One region of the Rugamonas sp. GW822-FHT03B10 genome, then DNA from elsewhere that is predicted to be linked to it. Evidence: predicted binding sites of a transcription regulator. Region 1 holds the regulator's gene; the other holds the start of a gene.
The links. Region 1 encodes LexA, which represses DNA repair genes until DNA is damaged. Its sites were predicted from a motif close to ACTGTATNNNNATACAGT; they were not measured.

Region 1 (11,290 bases):
CATCAAGCCGCATTTCCTCGACTTTAACGAGCGCGCGCGCGTCAACGGCGAACTGGCCAGCGACGCCCAGCTGGTGGCCAGCTTCAACGCCGTCGAGGCGGCCCGTGGCGACACGCCGCTGACCTACTTCGAATTCACCACGCTGGCCATCTGCCACCTGCTGGCCCACGCCGGCATGGACGTGGTGATCCTGGAGGTGGGGCTGGGCGGGCGGCTGGACGCGGTCAACGTGATCGACGCCGACGTGGCCATCGTCACCAGCATCGATATCGACCACACCGATTACCTGGGCGACACGCGCGAGGCGATCGGCTTCGAGAAGGCCGGCATTTTCCGTCCCGGCAAGACGGCCATCTGCAGCGACCCGGTGCCGCCGCAGTCGCTGATCGACCACGCGGCCGCCATCGGCGCCGACCTGTGGCTGATGGGGCGCGATTTCAACTATTCGGGCGACAAGCAGCAGTGGAACTACGGCGGCCGCTCGCAGCGCCGCAGCGCGCTCGCCTACCCGAGCCTGCGCGGCGCCAACCAGTTGCTGAACGCGTCGGCCGCGCTGGCCGCGCTGGAGGCGCTGCGCCTCGAATTGCCCGTGGGCGCGCAGGAAGTGCGCACCGGGCTGGTGACGGTGGAACTGCCGGGTCGTTTCCAGGTCTTGCCGGGCCGCCCCAGCGTGATCCTGGACGTGGCGCACAACCCGCACGCGGCCGCCGCGCTGAACCAGAACCTCGGCAACATGGGCTACCACCCGTACACCTACGCCGTGTTCGGCTCCATGCACGACAAGGATATCGACGGCGTGATCGCCGCCATGTCCGAGCATGTGGACCACTGGTGCCTGACCGGCCTGCCGTCGCCGCGCGCGGCCACGGCGGCCGAACTGGCGGCAAAAGTCCAGATCGTGCAGCCAGAGCGGCCGGAACGGACGATAAATTGTTTCGACGATCCCGCCCAGGCGTACGCAAATGCCATCAGCCGGGTCGGGGAGAATGATAGAATTGTGGTCTTTGGATCTTTCCTCACTGTCGCCGGCGTCATGGCGGCACGAAAATCCATGTCTCATTGACCTCATTGACCACGATCGACTGAAATAACGCATGGGCTTGTTCTCGAAACTCAGTAAAAACAAGCAAGAGTCTTCCGGCGAAGACAGCGGCCATTTTTCCCGCGCGGAAGACCAGGCCGCCACGGAGCGGGCCCGCTCCAAGCGCGCCTCGTCGGCCGGCGGCAAGGGCCGTTCGCGCGCCGACGCCGAGGCCGCCGATCCGGTGCTGCCGGAGAAGAAGCGGGCGCGCCGCCGCCTGGTGGGCGCCATCGCGCTGGCACTGGCGGTGGCCGTGGGCTTGCCGATGTTGCTCGACTCCGAGCCCAAGCCTTTGTCGTCCGACATCGACATCAGGATTCCGTCCAAGGACAAGAGCGGCGAACTGCCGGCCGCGGCGGCCACGGTGGCGGCCAGCGCCGCTTTGGACAATACTGAAGAAATCGTGAGCGAGCCGGCCAAGGCCGCCCCGGCCAAGCCGGCGCCCGCCGTGGCGGCCGTCGCGCCCAAGCCGGTGGCGGAAGCCAAACCGGCCGAGCCCAAGCTGAGCGAAGCCAAGCCGGCCGAGCCGAAGCCGGCCGAACCCAAGGCGGCCGAAGCCAAGTCCGCGCCCGCCAAGGTCAAGGAAACGCCGGCCGTGGCCGAGCTGCCCAAGGCCGAGCTGAAGCCGGCCAAGACGGAAGCGAAGGCCGAAGCCAAGCCTGAACACAAGCCGGAACCGAAGGCGGAAGCCAAGCTGGAGGCCAAGACGGAACACAAACCTGAAGCCAAGCCGGCCAGGGAGGAAGCCAAGTCGGGCGACGACGCGGCGCGCGCCATGGCCATCCTGGAAGGCAAACCGGCCAAGCCGGCCGAGGCGGCGGGACAGAAGTTCGTGCTGCAGGTGGCGGCGCTGGCCGACCAGGAAAAGGTCGATGAATTGCAGGACAAGCTGCGCGGCGCCGGCATCAAGTCGTTCACGCAGAAGGTGCCGACCCAGTCGGGCGAGCGCACGCGCGTGCGCGTGGGGCCGTTCTCCAGCAAGGAGGAGGCCGAGAAGGTGCGCGCCAAGCTGGCCAAGATGGGCCTGAACGGCAGCCTGGTCCCCGTGTGACGCGACGGATAGCGCGGCCGTGACTTTATTCGATTACCTGGTGATCTTCGTGCTGATCACCTCCATCATCATCAGCACCATGCGCGGCCTGGTCAGGGAGATGTTTTCGCTGGCCAGCTGGATCATCGCCTTCATCGCGGCCAACGCCTACAGCGCCACCTTGGCGCACTGGCTGCCCGAGGTGGTGCCGGGCCAGGTGGTGCGGCTGATGCTGGCGTTCATCGCGCTGTTCATCGGCGTGCGGATTTTGATGGGCCTGCTCACGATGGCGCTCGACGCGCTGGTGCAGGCCGGCGGCCTGAGCCTGGTCGACCGCGGCCTGGGCGGCCTGTTCGGCCTGGGGCGGGGCCTGGTGATCGTGCTGACGGTGGTGATCCTGTGCGGCATGACGGCTATCCCGCGCCAGCCGTTCTGGCGCGATGCGCTGTTGAGTCCGCTCGCGGAGACCGGGGCGCGCACCGTCAAGCCTTTCCTGCCTGCTGCGCTGGCGCAGCATGTGAATTTTTGAATTCTTTAAATCAGTAATACCAGTCTAGGAGCACACCATGTGTGGCATCGTCGGCGTCGTTTCCCATCAACCCGTCAATCAACTGCTGTATGACGCGCTGCTGCTGTTGCAGCATCGCGGCCAGGACGCGGCAGGCATTGCAACCAACCACAGCAGCATGTTCGCCATGCACAAGGCGAACGGCCTGGTGCGCGACGTGTTCCGCACCCGCAACATGCGTACGCTGCAGGGCAATTCCGGCATCGGCCACTGCCGTTACCCCACGGCCGGTTCGTCGAGCGAGGAGGAGGCGCAGCCGTTCTACGTGAACGCGCCGTACGGCATCACGCTGGCCCACAACGGCAACCTGACCAACTGGGAACAGTTGAAGCAGGAGATGTTCAAGAACGACCGCCGCCACATCAACACCGATTCCGACTCGGAGGTGCTGCTGAACGTGCTGGCCCATGAGATCCAGACCGCCACCACCGGCCTGGTGCTGGACCCGGACGCCATCTTCAAGGCCGTGGCCGTGCTGCACCGCCGCGTGCGCGGCGGCTACGCCGCCGTGGCCCAGATCGCCGACATCGGCCTGCTGGCGTTCCGCGATCCGTTCGGCATCCGTCCGCTGTGCCTGGGCATCAACGAGACCGAGCAGGGCGCCGAATACATGGTCGCCTCCGAATCGGTGGCGCTGGAAGGCATGGGCTTCCGCTTCGTGCGCGACATCGCGCCCGGCGAGGCCGTGTTCATCGACGCCGACAAGCAGCTGCACGCGCGCCAGTGCGCCGACAATCCGAGCCTGAACCCGTGCGTGTTCGAGTTCGTCTACCTGGCCCGTCCCGACTCCGTGATCGACGGCGCCTCGGTGTACGCCACCCGCCTCAAGATGGGCGAATACCTGGCCGAGAAGATCCGCCGCCAATTCAAGGATGGCGAGATCGACGTCGTGATGCCGATCCCCGATTCGTCGCGTCCGGCCGCCATCCAGCTGGCGCTGGCGCTGAACATCGAATACCGCGAAGGCTTCATCAAGAACCGCTACATCGGCCGCACCTTCATCATGCCGGGCCAGGCGGCGCGCAAGAAGTCGGTGCGCCAGAAGCTCAACGCCATCGCCTCCGAGTTCAAGGACAAGGTGGTGCTGCTGGTGGACGACTCCATCGTGCGCGGCACCACCAGCCGCGAGATCGTGCAGATGGCGCGCGAAGCGGGCGCCACCAAGGTGATCTTCGCCTCGGCCGCGCCGCCGGTGATCTACCCGAACGTGTACGGCATCGACATGCCCACGCGCGACGAGCTGATCGCCTACGGCCGCTCGAACGAGGAGGTGTGCCGCGAAATCACGGCCGACGCGCTGGTGTACCAGGACATCGACGCGCTCAAGCGCGCCATTTCCGACGTCAACCCGGAGCTGAAGAACTTCGAGGCCTCGTGCTTCGACGGCGTGTACGTGACGGGCGACATCTCCAAGGACTACCTGGACAAGCTGGAATATGCGCGCCACCACCCGAAGGCCGCGCCGGCCGAGGATGCGGCGCGCTCCCAGTTGAACCTGAACCTGGCCGCGACGGAAGGCTAAGTGCACACCCGGCGCCGGCAGCAGCCCGCGCCGGGTTTTTTGTATTCGGACCCGACGACATGAACGACAAGAAAAACTACGGCTTCACCACCACCATCCTGCACAACGACCGGCAGAAGGGCATCGAGCACGGTTCGCTGCACAAACCGATCCACACCTCGGTCGCGTTCGGCTATGGCGACGCGCGCCAGCTGGCCTCCGTGTTCCAGGGCAAGGAGCCGGGCTTCCGCTACGGCCGCCAGGGCAACCCCACCATCTCGGCGCTGGAGGACAAGGTCACCAAGATGGAGCAGGGCGTGGGCTCGATCTGCTTCGCCACCGGCATGGGCGCCATCGGCGCCGTGTTCCAGGCGCTGCTGCGGGCGGGCGACCACATGGTGTCGTCGTCCTTCTTGTTCGGCAACACCAACAGCCTGTGGCAGACGGCGGCCGGGCAGGGCGTGGACGTGGCGTTCGTGGACGCGACCGACGTGGCCAACGTGGAGGCGGCGCTGACGCCGGCCACCCGCCTGGTGTTCGTGGAAACCATCGCCAACCCGCGCACCCAGGTGGCGGACTTGAAGCGCATCGGCGAGCTGTGCAAGGCGCGCGGCATCCTGTACGTGGTCGACAACACCATGACCACGCCCTACCTGTTCCGTCCCAAGGACGTGGGCGCGGGCCTGGTGGTGAACGCGCTGACCAAGTCGATCGGCGGCCACGGCAACGCGCTCGGCGGCAGCCTGACGGACACCGGCGTCTACGACTGGAACCAGTATCCGCACATCTACGAGAACTACAAGAAGGCCGCGCCCGCGCAGTGGGGTCTGGCGCAGATCCGCGCCAAGGGCTTGCGCGACTTCGGCGCCTCGCTGGCGCCGGAGGCGGCGCACCACATCGCCGTGGGCGCGGAAACGCTGGCGCTGCGCATGGAGCGCACCAGCTCGAACGCGCTGGCGCTGGCGCGCATGCTGGAGGCCGACGCGCGCGTGGCGGCGGTCCACTATCCGGGGCTGGCGTCGCATCCGCAGCACGGCATCGCGGGCGAGTTGTTCCGCACGGCCGGTTCGCTGCTGAGCTTTGAGCTGAAGGACGGGATCGACTGCTTCGACTTCCTGAACCGGCTCAAGCTGGCCATCCCGGCCAGCAACCTCGGCGACACGCGCACGCTGATCATTCCGGTCGCGCACACCATCTTCTACGAGATGGGCCCGGCGCGCCGCGCGTCGATGGGCATCGCCGAATCGCTGATCCGGGTGTCGGTCGGCATCGAGGACGAGACCGACCTGCTGGACGACTTCCGCACCGCGCTGGCCGGCTGCTAAGCCACAAAAAAACGGGGCCGGAAATTGGGGGGTATCCCCATTTTCCGGCCCCGTTGTTATTCAGTGGTTCAGTGCCAGGTGCGCATCAGGCCCACGGCCAGGCCTTCGAGCGCGAATTCGTCCGCTTCGGGATCGACCTTGATGATCTTGAAGTCGGGATTCTCCGGCAGCAGTTCAATGGTGGCGCCGGTCTTGCGGTAGCGCTTGACCGTGACGTCGTTGCCGATCCGGGCCACGACGATCTGGCCGTTCTTGGCGCTGTCCACCTTCTTCACGGCCAGCAGGTCGCCGTCCATGATGCCGGCGTCGCGCATCGATTCGCCGCGCACCTTGAGCAGGAAGTCGGGCTTGGCCGAAAACAGGGCCGGGTCCACGCTGTAGCTGGTCTCCAGGTTTTCCTGCGCCAGGATGGGCGAGCCGGCGGCCACCCGGCCGATCAGCGGCAGCGACATCATCACGGTGGCCGCCACTTTATGGGCCGCCGCTTCCGCGTGTTCGCCGAGCAGGCGGATGCCGCGCGAGGTGCCGGCCGCGATCTCGATGGCGCCCTTGCGCGCCAGCGCCTGCAGGTGCTCCTCGGCCGCGTTGGCCGATTTGAAGCCCAGCTCGTTCGCGATCTCCGCGCGGGTGGGGGGGAAGCCGGTGTTCTCGATGGCATCCTTGATCAGGTTGAGGATTTGTTCTTGCCGTGCGGTGAGCTTAATCATGGGGGCGCCAGGGGCTGTGGATATAGACAGTCTGTATTTTTGTACAGTAGCGTCCCGTTGGCAAGAGCAATTCCTTGCTTTGAGCGAAATAATATGAAAAAAACCCGCGCGGGGGCCGTCCTGGGCCGCGCGGCGCGGCAATCCGGCCCGCAAGTTGTGTTTTCACGGGAAAGCTGCTATAGTCGCGGGCTTACCTCTTCCCACACCTGTCTTGACGCCAGGGTGGGCTATTTTCACAGTCCTTAAGGGAGTTTGCATGCGTCACTATGAAATAGTTTTCATCGTCCATCCGGACCAAAGCGAGCAAGTGCCCGCCATGATCGAACGTTACAAAGCCAGCGTAACCACCCGCGGCGGTTCGGTCCACCGTGTTGAAGATTGGGGCCGTCGTCAGATGGCTTACTCGATCCAGAAACTGGCCAAAGCACACTACATCTGCATGAACATCGAATGCGACAACGAGACCCTGGTCGAGCTGGAAACCGCGTTCAAATTCAATGATGCCGTGCTGCGTCACCTGACCGTCAAGATGAAGAAAGCGGAAACCGCTCCTTCGCCAATGATGAAGTCGGTACAACGTGAAGATGCAGCGAAATCCCATCGCGCTGAAGCTCCAGCGGCCGCCGCCGCTCCTGCAGCCTAAATTGCGCAGGAATCCGAGCTGAACGAACTCCGGTTCACTGCCCTCATCGCCGAGCGGGACGCCATCAGGTTCACCCCGGCCGGCATGCCGATCGTCAATGCTGTACTCCAGCACCGGTCGCAGCAGATGGAGGCGGGCATCGCCCGGTTGAGCGAGTTTGAAGTGTCCGCGGTCGCCGCGGGCGAGATTTCGACCCGTTTCAGCCAGACCCCGCTGGGGGGCGTGTATCAGTTCACGGGATTTCTGAACAAGAAAAGCCGCAATAGCAAAAGCCTGGTATTTCACATCATTGATTTTCGTGCTGTCGCAGACAGCGCACCCATTTAGATACAGGAGCCTAAAATGGCATTCGGTAAAAAGTTCGACAAAAACAAGCTCAAGCTGAAAGAAAAGCGCAAGCAACAAAACCCACTGTTCAAACGTAAGAAGTTCTGCCGCTTCACGGCCGCTCACGTGGAACAAGTGGACTACAAAGACGTAGACACGCTCAAGGACTTCGTCCAGGAAAACGGCAAGATCATGCCAGCACGTCTGACCGGTACCAAGGCGCACTACCAGCGCCAGGTTGACACCGCAATCAAGCGCGCCCGCTACCTCGCGCTGCTGCCATACACCGATCTGCACAACGCTTAATCGCGTCGTCTAGATAATCCTGGAGAGAACTATGCAAATCATTCTGTTGGAAAAAGTCGTCAACCTGGGCAACCTGGGTGAAGTCGTTAAAGTTAAAGACGGTTACGCACGTAACTTCCTGATCCCGCAAAAAATGGCCCGCCGCGCTACCGCGTCGGCCGTGGCGGAATTCGAAGTCAAGCGCGCTGAACTGGAAAAAGCCGCTGCCGCCAAGCTGGCCGCTGCCCAAGCCCAAGGCGAGAAGCTGAACGGCATGACCGTGACCGTGTCGCAAAAAGCGGGCGTGGACGGCCGTCTGTTCGGCTCCGTGACCAACTTCGACATCGCTGAAGCGCTGACCAAAGCTGGTTTCGCCGTTGAAAAAGCTGCCGTGCGCATGCCTACCGGTCCGCTGAAGACCGTCGGCGAGCACCCAGTGACCGTCGCTCTGCACACCGACGTGGTGGTGGAAGTGACCGTTGCTGTCGTGGGCGAAGCTGCCTAAGTAGCACCGCCTATGCGCGGGCGGCGACGCCCGCCGCAGAGCAATAAAAAAAAGCCGGGTTCGCCCGGCTTTTTCTATGGGGCGTCTAACTGGTTGATTTTGCAAGATATTGCCTTGCAGCACCGCCTTTCGCGGCGCCCGGTGACATTAGCCCTTTTTTGTAGGCAAGCTACGAAATTTTTTCTCGTCAATAATTTTTGGCGGCTGACTATGCAGGTATAATTCGCGCCATGAACGCCCCCCCAGATCCACAAGTCGATTCGCTCCGCATCCCACCGCACTCCATCGAAGCAGAACAGTCTGTGATCGGTGGCTTGTTGCGCGACAATGCGGCGTTCGACCGCATCGCCGACTTCATGCATGCGGAAGACTTTTACCGTTATGACCACCGTTTGATCTTCGAACAGATCGTGCGGCTGATCAACGCATCCAAGCCGGCCGACGTGATCACCGTGTTCGAGGCGCTGACCCAGCTCGGCAAGGCGGACGACGTGGGGGGCTTGAGCTATCTGAACGCGATGGCGCAAAACACGCCATCGGCGGCCAACATCCGCCGTTATGCCGAGATCGTGCGCGATCGTGGCATTTTGCGCCAGCTCATCACGGTGGCCGACGAGATCTCCGGCCAGGCCTTCAGCCCGCAGGGCAAGGAGGTCAAGCAGATGCTCGACGAGGCCGAATCGAAGATCTTCGCCATCGCCGAGCAGGGCGCGCGCGGCGCGGCCGGCTGGACCGCCGTGCAGCCGCTGCTGACCCAGGTGGTCGAGCGCATCGACGAGCTCTACAGCCGCGACAACCAGAGCGAGATCACGGGCGTGCCGACCGGCTTCATCGACCTCGACCGCATGACCTCGGGCCTGCAGCCGGGCGACCTGGTGATCGTGGCCGGCCGTCCCTCCATGGGCAAGACCGCGTTCTCGGTCAACATCGGCGAGAACGTGGCGATCGAGGCGGGCTTGCCGGTGGCCATCTTCTCGATGGAGATGGGCGGCGCCCAGCTGGCCATGCGTATGCTGGGCTCGGTCGGCCAGCTCGACCAGCACCGCTTGCGCACGGGCCGCCTGAACGACGAGGATTGGCCGCGCCTGACGCACGCCATCCAGAAGATGAACGACGCCCAGTTGTTCATCGACGAGACCCCGGCCCTGAACCCGATCGAGATGCGCGCGCGCGCGCGCCGCCTGTCGCGCCAGTGCGGCAAGCTGGGCCTGATCATCGTCGACTACCTGCAGCTGATGACGGGCTCGACCCAGGGCGACAACCGCGCCTCCGAGATCTCGGAGATTTCGCGTAGCCTGAAGGGCCTGGCCAAGGAGCTGCAATGCCCGGTGATCGCGCTGTCGCAGCTGAACCGCTCGCTGGAGCAACGTCCCAACAAACGTCCCGTCATGTCCGACCTGCGCGAATCGGGCGCTATCGAGCAGGACGCGGACGTCATCATCTTCCTGTATCGCGACGAGGTCTACAACCCGGACTCGCCCGATAAAGGCACGGCCGAGATCATCATCGGCAAGCAGCGTAACGGCCCGATTGGCGCCGTGCGACTGACCTGGATAGGCCAATACACCAAGTTTGGCAATTATGTCGGCAACCTGGCGCTTTACCAAGGCGACTAACCCCACGCCGCCCGCTAGCAAGGGCGGCCAAGCAACTCGAAATACTCAACGGAGAATGACATGTTTGGACGTTTGATGCCCACCGAGGGCAAATTTTTTGACCTGTTCAACCAGCACGCGGAACTGTGCGTCAAGGGCGCGCGCGAGATGGTGGCCCTGATGAGCAATTTCGACGACCTGGAAAACCGCGTGCACGCCATTGAGGGCGTCGAGAAGCAAGCCGACAAGATCACCTACGCCACCGTCGATCTGCTGCACAAGACCTTCATCACCCCGCTCGACCGCGACGACATCCACAAGCTGATCACCCGCATGGACGACATCCTGGACCTGCTGGAGGACGCGGCCCAGACCGTCTCGCTGTACGACCTGCACGCCGTCACGCCGGAAGCCAAGCGGCTGGCCGAGCTGGTGCTGGCGTGCGCGGAGAAGGTCAAGGAAGCCGTCGGTATGCTGCACAATATGGACAATTCGCGTCAGATCGTGGCCGTCTGCGAGGAGATCGACCGCCTCGAGTCGGACGCCGACCACGTGATGCGCGCCGCCATGTCCAAGCTGTTCCGCGACGAACCGGACGTGCGCCACCTGATCAAGATGAAGGCCATCTACGAGATCCTGGAAACGGTGACCGACCGTTGCGAAGACGTGGCCAACATCATCGAAGGCATCATCGTTGAAAACGCCTGAGCCCCGCTACCCGCGGCGCTGGCGTCCTGAATCAGACAAAATCGAAAAGAACAATTCATGCATACCCTTCAAATGAGCATCTACGTGCTGGGCGTCCTGATCGCCCTGGCGCTGGTGTTTGACTTCATGAACGGCTTCCACGACGCCGCCAACGCGATCGCGACGGTGGTGTCGACCGGCGTGCTCAAGCCGCAGACGGCGGTGGCCATGGCCGCGCTGTTCAACTTCACCGCCATCTTCGTGGTGGGGCTGGGCGTGGCGGCCACGGTGGGCAAGGGCACCATCGACCCCGGCGTGGTGGACCAGTACGTGATCTTCGGCGCGCTGGTGGGCGCCATCGCCTGGAACCTGTTCACGTGGTACTACGGCATCCCCTCGTCGTCCTCGCACGCCCTGATCGGCGGCCTGGTGGGCGCGGCCGTGGCCAAATCGGGCACCGGCGCGCTGGCCGGCGGCGGCCTGCTCAAGACCGTGGAATGGATCATCCTGTCGCCGCTGCTGGGCTTCATCCTCGGCTCGCTGATCATGCTGCTGGTGTCGTGGGTGTTCGTGCGCTCCACGCCGCGCAAGGTGGACCGCTGGTTCCGCCGCCTGCAACTGCTGTCGGCCGCCAGCTACAGCCTGGGCCACGGCGGCAACGACGCGCAGAAGACCATCGGCATCATCTGGATGCTGCTGATCGCGGCCGGCCACGTGGCCGCCACCGACAAGACGCCGCCGATGTGGGTGATCATATCGTGCTACACGGCCATCTCGGCCGGGACGCTGTTCGGCGGCTGGCGCATCGTCAAGACCATGGGCCAGAAGATCACCAAGCTCAAACCCGTGGGCGGCTTCTGCGCCGAAAGCGGCGGCGCGCTCACGCTGCTGATCGCCAGCCACTTCGGCGTGCCCGTGTCGACCACCCACACCATCACCGGCGCCATCGTCGGCGTCGGCTCGGCCCAGAAGATGTCGGCCGTACGCTGGGGCGTGGCGGGCAACATCGTGTGGGCGTGGATCTTCACCATCCCCG
Region 2 (11,290 bases), on a different contig from region 1:
TCGACCGACGGCGTGGTGTAGGAGCGCATCAGGATATGGGGCAGGCCGGCCGTGCCCAGCATCAGGCAGAACACCAGGGCCAGGAAGTTGTTGCGCTTGATGTCGGACTGCTCGGGCGTGCCCGGGTACGGCTGCGCGTGCGGCGTGAGCGGCTCGGCCCGCGCCAGGTACTGGTCGCGCGCCTCGGTCCATTCGCGGCTGGCCTCGTCCACGTTCTTCGGGTAGGCGATCAGGGCCCGCTCGGCGGCGCGGATCTCCAGCAGCGAGGCGTTGCGCTGCTTGATGCGGTCCAGGTGGCGCTGCGCCTCGATGCGGCCCACCTCCCACGACACCGGCAACTGCCGCAGGCGCTCGTCGTACTCGGCGGCGTGCTGGCGGAACGTGGCGCGCACCTGCGCCTCCTTCGGGTCCTTCTGCAGCACGGCCTCGCGCGCGCTCAGGCGCGACAGCAGCTTGCCGTAGGCCAGCTGCGGCACCGGGTTGTCGCTGTGCTTGACGGCCAGCCACATGGCCGGGATCAGGAACGCCACCACGATGATGATGTATTGCGCCACCTGGGTCCAGGTGATGGCGCGCATGCCGCCCAGGAACGAGCAGACCAGGATGCTGGCCAGCCCGAGGAAGATGCCGACCGAGAAGTCGACGCCGGTGAAGCGCGAGGCGATCAGCCCCACCGCGTAGATCTGCGCCACCACGTAGATGAACGACACGGCGATGGTGGCCGCCACGGCCAGCAGCCGCACGGCGCGGCCGCCGTCGCCGCCGTCGTAGCGGGCGGCCAGGAAGTCGGGGATCGTGTACTGGGCGAACTTGCGCAGGTAGGGCGCGATCAGCAGCGCCACCAGCACGTAGCCGCCGGTCCAGCCCATGATGTAGGCCAGGCCGTCGAAGCCGCGCAGGTACAGGCCGCCGGCCAGGCTGATGAAGCTGGCCGCCGAGATCCAGTCGGCCGCCGTGGCCATGCCGTTGAACAGGGCCGGCACGCGCCGTCCGGCCACGTAGTATTCGAGCACGTTGGAGGTGCGGCTGAGCACGCCGATGGTGGCGTACAGCACGATGGTGCCCAGCATGAACATATAGCCTATCCACTGGCGCGGCATGCCCTCCTGCTCCAGCACGGCCAGCGCCACCAGGAAGCAGCCGAAGCCGGCCGTGAACCACAGGTAGGTGCTGCGCAGGCGGCGCGCCAGCGAGCGGCTCATGGGCGCTCCCGGCCGTGCTGGCGGCGCCATTGCCGGTCGAGCCGCCGCATGCGCCAGGCGTAGGCGCCGAGGATGGCCAGGTACACCAGGCAGCCGCCCTGGGCCGCCAGATAGAACGACAGCGGCCAGCCGAACAGGTTCAGACCCGACAGTTCGCGGGCGAAGAAGGTGGCGCAGAACGTGGTCAGCAGCCACACCAGCAACAGCAGGCCGGTCAGGCGGCGCGTGCGTTGCCAGTGGGCCGGCGGCGGGGCGTGTTCATCCATAGTAAATCGTCTCGTCCATGGTGGCCGGCGGCGCGGGCGGCAACAGCGGGAAGGTGAGCCGGAACAGGCTGCCGGGCAGCTTGGCCGACTGGCTGCGCGGGTTGCTGTAGATGTCGACCTCGGCGCCATGCTGCTGGGCCACTTCGCGCACGATGGCCAGCCCCAGGCCGCTGCCCTCGACGTTGCTGCCGAGGATGCGGTAGAAGCGCTCGAACACGCGCTCGCGCTCGGCCGGCGCGATGCCGGGCCCGGTGTCCTCGACCTCGAGGAAGGCGTGTTCGGTCGTCGCGTGCACGCGCACGGTGACGCTGCCGCCGGCCGGCGTGTAGCGCAGCGCGTTGTCGACCAGGTTGGACAGCATCTCGCGCAGCATGGTGGCGTCGCCGGCGATCTGCACCGGTTCCGGCGGCGGCTCCAGGCCGAGGTCGATCTGGTGGGCGAACGAGGCCGGCACCCAGTCCTTGACCACGTTCAGCGCCAGTTCGCCCAGGTCCAGCGGCGCGAACGCCACCCCGGCCTGCGGCTGGTTCTCGGTGCGGGCCAGGGCCAGCAGCTGGTTGACGAGGCGGGTGGCGGCCTGCGAACTCTTGGCCAGCTGCTCGAGCGAGCGGTGCACCTCCTCGTGGTCGGTCTGGCGCAGCGCCAGCTCGGACTGGGTGCGCATGCCGGCCAGCGGCGTCTTCATCTGGTGCGCGGCGTCGGCGATGAAGCGTTTCTGCATGTCGATCGACTGCGACAGCCGGCCCAGCATGTCGTTCAGGGAGTTGACCAGCGGCGAGATCTCCTCGGGCACCTGGCGCGCCTCGATGGGACTGAGGTCGTCCGGGTTGCGGGCCCGTATCCGCTCCTGCAACTGGGCCAGCGGCGACAGCCCGCGCGCCAGCGCGAACCACACCAGGGCCAGCACGATGGGCAGGATGATGAACTGCGGCAGGATCACGCCCTTGATGATCTCGTTGGCCAGCTTGGCGCGCTTCTCCAGCGTCTCGGCCACCTGCACCAGGGCCTGGTGGGTGTCGTCCGGGTCCTCGTGGTCGAGCTTGACGTAGGAATAGGCGACCCGCACCTGGGTGCCGTGCATGGCGTCGTTGCGGAAGTGGACGGTGCCGGCGCGGAAGTAGTCCTCCTCCTGCGGCGGCGGCAGGTCGCGGTCGCCGTCGACGTAGACCCCGCCCGGCCCCAGCACCTGGAAATAGACGTTGTCGACGTCGTCGGCGCGCAGCATGTCGCGCGCCGAGGCCGGCAGGCGCTTGATGGTGGTGCCGTGGACGGCGTGCACCTGCTGGGCCAGCATGGTCACGCTGTCCTCGAGCGCGTGGTCGAACGGCTGGTTGGCGATCGACTTGGCCACCAGGTAGGTGATGGCGATGCTCATCGGCCACAGCAGCAGCAGCGGGGCCAGCATCCAGTCGAGGATCTCGCCGAACAGCGAATGCTGGATCTCCTCGTCGCGCTCGGCGGCCGGCGGCTGGTAGTCGTCGGCGGCCGGGGCGGCCCCTGGCGCGTCGGCCGGGCTCACTTGGCCTCGGGCTTGCCGGCCTCGGTGGCGGCCGGTTCAGCGTATTTTTCCAGGCAATAGCCGAGCCCGCGCACGGTGGCGATGCGGATGCCGCCCACCTCGATCTTCTTGCGCAGCCGGTGCACATAGACCTCGATCGCGTTGTTGCTGACCTCCTCGCCCCATTCGCACAGGTGGTCGACCAGCTGCTCCTTGGAGACCAGGCGGCCGGTGCGGGCCAGCAGGATCTCCAGCAAGCCCAGCTCGCGCGCCGACAGTTCCAGCATCTGGTCGTTGATGTAGGCGCTGCGGCCGACCTGGTCGTAGCTGAGCGGGCCGTGGCGCACCACGGTGGCGCCGCCGCCGGCGCCGCGCCGGGTCAGCGCGCGCACGCGCGCCTCCAGTTCCGACAGCGCGAACGGCTTGGCCATGTAATCGTCGGCGCCCAGGTCGAGGCCGTTGACGCGCTGCTCGATCGAATCGGCCGCCGTCAGGATCAGCACCGGCAGCAGCGAGGCGCGCGCGCGCAGCCGGCGCAGCACCTCCAGCCCGGACAGCTTGGGCAAGCCCAGGTCCAGGATCAGCAGATCGAACTCCTGGGTCGACAGGGCGGTGTCGGCGTCCTGGCCGTTCTTCACACAATCGATGGCATAACCGGACTGGCGTAGCGAGCGGGTCAGTCCATCGGCCAGCACGCTATCGTCTTCGGCAAGTAAAATACGCATGAGTCACTCCGGCTGCAGAAGCCTGTATTGTGTGACATTTCCCCCCGCGAAGCGAGTTTTTGTGTCGGCCGCTGTCAAGATTTGATCAGTTTCAACGCTCGTGTAAAATCGCGCTTGCAATAAGCACTGTTTTTTTATACAGTATCGCTTGTACCGACACACCAACCCCGCGCGTACCCTTGCGCATCAGGCTGAAAGAACATTATGGACGACAAAAAAGGCGCAGTACCCGCATCTGAAAAAGCCAAGGCCCTGGCCGCTGCGCTGGCGCAGATCGAAAAGCAGTTCGGCAAGGGTTCCGTGATGCGCATGGACTCCAGCACCCCGATCGAGGAGGTGCAGGTGGTGTCGACCGGCTCGCTGGGCCTGGACATCGCGCTGGGCGTGGGCGGTCTGCCGCGCGGCCGCGTGGTCGAGATCTACGGTCCCGAGTCGTCGGGCAAGACCACGCTGACCCTGCAGACCATCGCCGAGATGCAGAAGCTGGGCGGCACCTGCGCCTTCATCGACGCCGAGCACGCGCTGGACGTGGGCTACGCGCAGAAGCTGGGCGTGAACCTGCACGAACTGCTGATCTCGCAGCCGGACACGGGCGAACAGGCGCTGGAGATCTGCGACGCCCTGGTCCGCTCCGGCAGCGTCGACATGGTGGTGGTGGACTCGGTGGCGGCCCTGACCCCGCGCGCCGAGATCGAAGGCGACATGGGCGACTCGCTGCCCGGCCTGCAGGCCCGCTTGATGTCGCAGGCGCTGCGCAAGCTGACCGGCTCGATCAACCGCACCAACACGCTGGTGATCTTCATCAACCAGATCCGCATGAAGATCGGCGTCATGTTCGGCAGCCCGGAGACGACCACGGGCGGCAACGCGCTCAAGTTCTACGCCTCCGTGCGCCTCGACATCCGCCGCACCGGCTCGATCAAGTCCGGCGACGAGGTGATCGGCAACGAAACCAAGGTCAAGGTGGTCAAGAACAAGATCGCGCCGCCGTTCAAGGAAGCCCACTTCGACATCCTGTACGGCGCCGGCACCTCGCGCGAGGGCGAGATCCTGGACCTGGGCGCGGAAGCGAAGATCGTCGAGAAGTCCGGTTCCTGGTACAGCTACAACGGCGAACGCATCGGCCAGGGCAAGGACAACGCGCGCGCCTTCCTGCAGGAGCGTCCGCAGCTGGCGTGGGAGATCGAGAACAAGGTGCGCGAATCGCTGGGCGTGCGCGCGCTGCCGCCGCTGGCCGAGGAGCACGACGCGCCGGTGGCCAAGCTCAAGGCCGTCGACTAAGCGCGGCCTGGCGCCGGCTTGAGGCCGGCGCGGACCACAACCTGAACCACCGTCCCGCGCGAGCGGCCGGTGGTTTGTTCATCGTGCAGGGGAATTTATGGCAGCACAGCAACCCAGCCTGAAGGCGCGCGCCCTGCGCTACCTGTCCATGCGCGAGCACAGCCGCCTGGAACTGGGCCGCAAGCTGGCCCGCCACGCGGAGGAGGGCGACGACGTGGACGCCCTGCTGGACTGGCTGGAACAGAACAAATGGCTGTCGCAGGAGCGGTTCTCCGAAGCCCTGATCCACCGCCGCGCGGCCCGCTACGGCAACAGCCGCATCGTGGCCGAGCTGCAAAGCCATGGCGTGGCCGGCGAGGCGCTGCAGGAGCTCAAGAACACGCTGGCCGGGGACGAGACGGCCCGCGCCCGCGAGGTGTGGCGCCGCAAGTTCGGCGCCGTGGCCGCCGACCGCAACGAGCGCAACAAGCAGATGCGCTTCCTGCTGCAGCGCGGCTTCTCCCAGCGCGCCGTGCAGGCGGCCCTGGGCGGCGGCGATCCCGACGATGCATGCTGAGGGGGCCGAGGATCGGCCCCGCAGCCCGCGCCAGCGGCCATTTCCCAGTGAAGACAATTACCGGCGCCATCAGCGCGCACCGCATCGAATCCTTGCAAAAATGACTCCAAAGCCCCCGGTTCGGCCCCGTTTTTCGCCGCAAACCGCATGATTTGGCGCAACGGCGGGCATGGTGTGCTACACTTTTGTGGTTTTGCAGCACCGCGGGTGCGGTGGTTGTCCGTAGAAGCTGCGGCAACGTGCGTCAAGCACATGGCTGCTTATTAATTTCCGCCGCGCAAGCGGCATCGGTATATGTCCTTGTCAACTCCCGTTTCCCGACGTGCGCTGCGGCACACGCGTGCCATCGACGTCCAAGCGTTCAAGCGCGACGACGGCCTGTGGGACATCGACGCCCGTATCACCGATATCAAAGCCATGGACACCATGCTGGCCTCCGGCCCGCGCCCTGGTGGCACCTATCTGCATGACCTCTCCCTGCGTCTGACCGTGGACCTGGACCTGAACGTCGTGGCGGCCGAAGCCGCTTCCGACGCCGTGCCCTATCCCGGTTACTGCGACACCAACGGCCATGCCTACCAGCAACTGGTGGGCCTGAACCTGTTGAAAGGTTTCCGACACGAACTCAAGCAGCGCCTGGCCGGCATCGCCGGTTGCACCCATTTGACGGAACTGGCGCAGATCCTGCCCACGGCCGCCGTGCAAGCGTTCGCCAACGACGTGTGGTCGACCAACGATGCCGCCAGTCCCGACGCCGACCTGCCGCACCATAAGCCGTTCCAGCTGGACAAATGCCATGCCCTGCGCACCGATGGCGGGGCCGTGGCCGAGTTTTACCCGCGCTGGGTGGTCAAAGCAGCACCAGGATAGCGCGTAGCTTCACCTGCTTTTTCAAGAGTTATTTTCCGCAATATCAACCGATCTCAACCGATCTTTACACATCAGCATCAGAAGGGAAGCCAGCATGAAAATCCATGAGTATCAAGGCAAAGAAATCCTCCGAAAATACGGAGTGACGGTACCGCGCGGTATTCCGTGCATGTCCGTGGACGAGGCGGTCAAAGCTGCCGAAACCCTGGGCGGCCCGGTCTGGGTGGTCAAGGCGCAGATCCACGCTGGCGGCCGCGGTAAAGGCGGCGGCGTGAAAGTGGCCAAGTCGCTGGAACAAGTCAAAGAATACGCCAACCAAATCATGGGCATGCAGCTGGTCACGCACCAGACCGGTCCTGAAGGCCAGAAAGTGCGCCGCCTGCTGGTCGAAGAGGGCGCCGACATCAAGAAGGAACTGTACGTGTCGATGGTCACCGACCGCGTTTCGCAGCGCGTCGTGCTGATGGCCTCGTCCGAAGGCGGCATGGACATCGAGGAAGTGGCTGAGAAGCACCCCGAGCTGATCCACTCGATCGCCATCGATCCTTCCGTCGGCCTGACCGACGCCGACGCCGATGCCATCGCCACCAAGATCGGTGTGCCGGCCGCCTCGCTGCCGCAATCGCGCGCCAACTTGCAAGGCCTGTACAAAGCCTACTGGGAAACGGACGCCTCGCTGGCCGAAATCAACCCGCTGATCCTGACCGGCGACGGCAAGGTCATCGCCCTGGACGCCAAGTTCAACTTCGACGCCAACGCCCTGTTCCGCCAGCCTGAGATCGTCGCCTACCGCGACCTGGACGAGGAAGATCCGGCTGAAATCGAAGCGTCGAAATTCGACCTGGCCTACATTTCGCTCGACGGCAACATCGGCTGCCTGGTGAACGGCGCCGGCCTGGCCATGGCCACCATGGACACCATCAAGCTGTTCGGCGGCGAGCCCGCCAACTTCCTGGACGTGGGCGGTGGCGCCACGGCCGAGAAAGTGACCGAAGCGTTCAAGATCATGCTGAAGAACCCGGGCCTGAAAGCCATCCTGGTCAACATCTTCGGCGGCATCATGCGTTGCGACGTGATCGCCGAAGGCGTGATCGCGGCCTCGAAAGCCGTTTCCCTGCAAGTGCCGCTGGTGGTGCGCATGAAGGGCACCAACGAAGACCTGGGCAAGAAGATGCTGGCCGAATCGGGCCTGCCCATCATCTCGGCCGACACCATGGAAGATGCAGCCAAGAGCGTTGTCGCCGCCGCTGCCGGTCAAGCTTAATTAAGGAATCAACATGTCCATCCTGATCAATAAAGACACCAAAGTTGTAACCCAAGGCATCACCGGCAAGACCGGCCAGTTCCACACCCGCGGCTGCCGCGACTACGCCAACGGCAAGAACTGCTTCGTCGCCGGCGTTAACCCGAAGAAAGCCGGCGAAGACTTCGAAGGCATCCCGATTTTCGCCAACGTGACGGAAGCGAAAAAAGAAACCGGCGCCAACGTGTCGGTGATCTACGTGCCGCCGGCAGGCGCCGCCGCCGCCATCTGGGAAGCCGTGGAAGCGGAAATGGACCTGGCCATCTGCATCACCGAAGGCATTCCCGTCCGCGACATGATGGCCCTGAAGGACCGCATGGCCAAGGCCGGCTCCAAGACCCTGCTGCTGGGCCCGAACTGCCCCGGCCTGATCACGCCCGACGAGATCAAGATCGGCATCATGCCCGGCCACATCCACAAGAAAGGCCGCATCGGCGTCGTGTCCCGTTCGGGCACGCTGACCTATGAAGCCGTGGGCCAGCTGACCGCCCTCGGTCTGGGCCAGTCGTCCGCCGTCGGTATCGGTGGCGACCCGATCAACGGTCTGAAGCACATCGACATCATGAAGATGTTCAACGACGATCCCGACACCGACGCCGTCATCATGATCGGTGAAATCGGCGGTCCGGACGAAGCGAACGCCGCTTACTGGATCAAGGACAACATGAAGAAACCCGTGGTCGGCTTCATCGCCGGCGTGACGGCTCCTCCGGGCAAGCGCATGGGCCACGCCGGCGCGCTGATCTCGGGCGGCGCCGACACCGCGCAAGCCAAGCTGGACATCATGGAAGCGTGCGGCATCAAAGTCACCAAGAACCCGTCCGAAATGGCGCGCCTGCTGAAGGCGATGCTGTAATTTGGCAACGAGTTGGTGAATAATGACGGGGAGCCTGGTGCTCCCCGTTTTTTTTTGCGCCCACGGCACGACCCGCAACAACCGCATCCCGGAGATCGAGATTGGCCAAAATCATCATATCGCGCGAAGGCGTGGTGGAACAGCAAGTGCAGCTCAGCAAGGAGCGCATGACGATAGGCCGTCACCGGCACAACGATATCGTGCTGACCCACCCGTCCGTGAGCGGCGAGCATGCGGTGATCGTCACCATCCTCGACGACTCCTTCCTCGAGGACCTGCACAGCACCAATGGCACCTTCGTCAACGGCCACCGCATCGGCAAGCATTTCCTGCAGCACCTGGACATGATCAAGATCGCCAAGTTCCAGGTCGAGTTCATCGCCGACGGCGTGCGTCCGCTGGCGGCGGCCGCGGCGGCCGAGGCGCCGCTGGGCCAGATCGAAGTGTTGAATGGCAATAACGCGGGCAAGCAGATGGCGCTGACCAAGCCGCTCACCACGCTGGGCCGGCCCGGCGTGCAGGTGGTGGTGATCAACCGCGACGCCGGCGGCTACACCATCGCCCACGCGGAAGGCGCGCAGCCGCCGCTGGTCAACGGCGCGGCCGTGGGGCGGCAGCCGCTGCGGCTCAAGCACGGCGACGTGATCGACCTGGGCGGCACCCAGATGACGTTCCGCCTGGCCAACCCCGTCAGCTGACAAATTTTGTCAGCCCACCGCCGTTTTTGGCCTGGATGACAGATTTCGGCATGAAAACTGACAAAAATAGTCACCGCGATCGACAAAATTTGGCGCCCGGCGCCGATTTCTGGCCCAAAACGTCGTGAAAATGGTCTGGCACGGCCTTTGCTCATACAAAACCGTGGCACCAAACTTTTTACCTCACTCGGGAGCAGCAAAATGAAATCGATGAAAATGATCAAGAAACAAGCCCAAGCCGGTTTCACCCTGATCGAACTGATGATCGTGGTGGCAATTATCGGTATCCTGGCCGCCGTTGCTATTCCTGCCTACAGCGACTACACGATGAAGGCCAAGGCCAGCGAAGCGAACTCCATCTCCGCTCCCGCCCGCCTCGCCGTCGCGCAGGCCTTCAATGAAGGCTCGCTGAGCTCCGCGACCAACAATGCCAGCCTTAACCTGCCCGCCAGCAACGCCATCACCAGCAAATATGTGAGCGACGTTGCCGTCACCGGCACCGATCCAGCTGGTGGCGTGACCGTCGGCAAGGTCACCGTGACGATGCAGGGCACCGGCGACACCACCAACTTCGATGGCAAGACCGTCATCTACACCATCACCTGCACCACCGGCTCGAGCTGCGTGACCACGATTGACGCGGCCAGCACGCTGCCTGCCAAATATCGTCCAAAAACCTGATAGTCTCGGCTGACAGGTAACAGGAAAAACGATGCAGCCGCAAGGCTGCATCGTTTTTTTATTGAGGCAACGAAACAAGCGGCGCCGGATCAGACGATCTTCTGGCGGTCCGCGATCAGCGCTTCGTAGGTCAGGTTCTGCAGCATGGTGTAGTGCATGGGGTCGAGGTCGATGAACTGCACGCCGTAGGTGAACACCTCGGCCTTGTCGGCCGTGGCCGGCTTGACCACGTTGATGTTGCGGATGGTGGCGTTGGGATTGATGCGCACCTGGCGGTTGCCCGGCTGGGCGATCAGGTAGAACGACAGGCCCACCGTCGGCTCGTCCTCGGGCAGCGGCTTGGTCGATTCGATCAGCGCGCCCGACACGCTCAGGTTGACGAGGAACACCGAGGTGTGGCCGTCCGGCGTGGTGACCTGGGCCGGAATGTCGACCTTGACCCGCATCGCCGTGCGCAGACTGGTGCCCTGGATGGCGGACGGGAACGACAGGTGGACGTAGTACAGCGGCCGCAGGAACACGCGCTGCACGGTGCAGGCGAACGAGCACACGTTGACGCCCGAAAACACGCGGATGGTCAGCTTGTCGCCATCGTTGAGGGAGATGGGCGCCCCGTTCTCCATCGGGATCTTGACGATCATGTACTCGTCCTTGACCCAGCCGATCAACGTGGAAAAATGCTGTACCGGCTTGATGGTGCGGTGGGTGATGAACTGGATCCGGCCACCGACCTGCAAATGCATCTGCTCGAATTCGTATTCCTGCGTCCTGGCTTCGCTCGGCGGTGCCGTGCTGCTCATTCTTGCGTCCTCTTTGCCTGCATGGATGTCCCGTCCCCTGTCCGCCGTCGGTGCCACTTATTGTCTACCGACAGGAAAAATTGTCGGTTGTTATTGATTATATACTCGCAGACTTGCATCAACAACAAGAGGCGAGGGCGCCATCAGCTCGTCACGCTCCAGTCGCCCGACTTGCCGCCGTGCTTCTCCATGACGCGGATCTCGCCCATCACCATGCCCCGGTCCACGGCCTTGCACATGTCGTACACGGTCAGCAGGCCGATCTGCACGGCCGTCAGCGCCTCCATCTCGACCCCGGTCTTGCCGAAGGTTTCGACCTGGGCCCGGCAGTGCACGGTCGAGGTCGCTTCGTCGGTTTCGAAGTCCACGGCCACCCGCGTCAGCGCCAGCGGGTGGCACAGCGGCACCAGGTCGCTGGTGCGCTTGGCGCCCATGATGGCGGCGATGCGGGCGATGCCCAGCACGTCGCCCTTCTTGGCGCTGCCGGACACAATGATGGCCAGCGTCTCGGGCTTCATGCGGATCTGGCCGCTGGCCACGGCGACGCGGTGGGT

Region 2: recA (recombinase RecA) is a predicted target of LexA. The motif match lies at 3,817-3,834, and genes of this name have one in related genera.

Annotation. Positions count from the first base shown of each region.
Region 1 covers NZ_JBXANP010000030.1:10,282-21,571, reverse strand. The annotation lists gene folC (bifunctional tetrahydrofolate synthase/dihydrofolate synthase) at 1-1,063, shown strand, start outside; gene AC1RQG_RS26485 (SPOR domain-containing protein) at 1,095-2,132, shown strand; gene AC1RQG_RS26480 (CvpA family protein) at 2,152-2,640, shown strand; gene purF (amidophosphoribosyltransferase) at 2,678-4,201, shown strand; gene AC1RQG_RS26470 (cystathionine gamma-synthase family protein) at 4,261-5,505, shown strand; gene lexA (transcriptional repressor LexA) at 5,574-6,212, opposite strand; gene rpsF (30S ribosomal protein S6) at 6,469-6,855, shown strand; gene priB (primosomal replication protein N) at 6,874-7,182, shown strand; gene rpsR (30S ribosomal protein S18) at 7,198-7,488, shown strand; gene rplI (50S ribosomal protein L9) at 7,520-7,972, shown strand; gene AC1RQG_RS26440 (replicative DNA helicase) at 8,203-9,588, shown strand; gene AC1RQG_RS26435 (DUF47 domain-containing protein) at 9,649-10,275, shown strand; gene AC1RQG_RS26430 (inorganic phosphate transporter) at 10,333-11,290, shown strand, end outside.
Region 2 covers NZ_JBXANP010000007.1:265,118-276,407, forward strand. The annotation lists gene AC1RQG_RS14275 (sodium:solute symporter family protein) at 1-1,202, opposite strand, end outside; gene AC1RQG_RS14280 (DUF4212 domain-containing protein) at 1,199-1,468, opposite strand; gene AC1RQG_RS14285 (sensor histidine kinase) at 1,461-2,987, opposite strand; gene AC1RQG_RS14290 (response regulator) at 2,984-3,691, opposite strand; gene recA (recombinase RecA) at 3,896-4,972, shown strand; gene recX (recombination regulator RecX) at 5,070-5,528, shown strand; gene AC1RQG_RS14305 (DUF2889 domain-containing protein) at 5,823-6,398, shown strand; gene sucC (ADP-forming succinate--CoA ligase subunit beta) at 6,493-7,662, shown strand; gene sucD (succinate--CoA ligase subunit alpha) at 7,676-8,557, shown strand; gene AC1RQG_RS14320 (FHA domain-containing protein) at 8,659-9,255, shown strand; gene AC1RQG_RS14325 (pilin) at 9,457-9,936, shown strand; gene AC1RQG_RS14330 (flagellar brake protein) at 10,026-10,736, opposite strand; gene moaC (cyclic pyranopterin monophosphate synthase MoaC) at 10,880-11,290, opposite strand, start outside.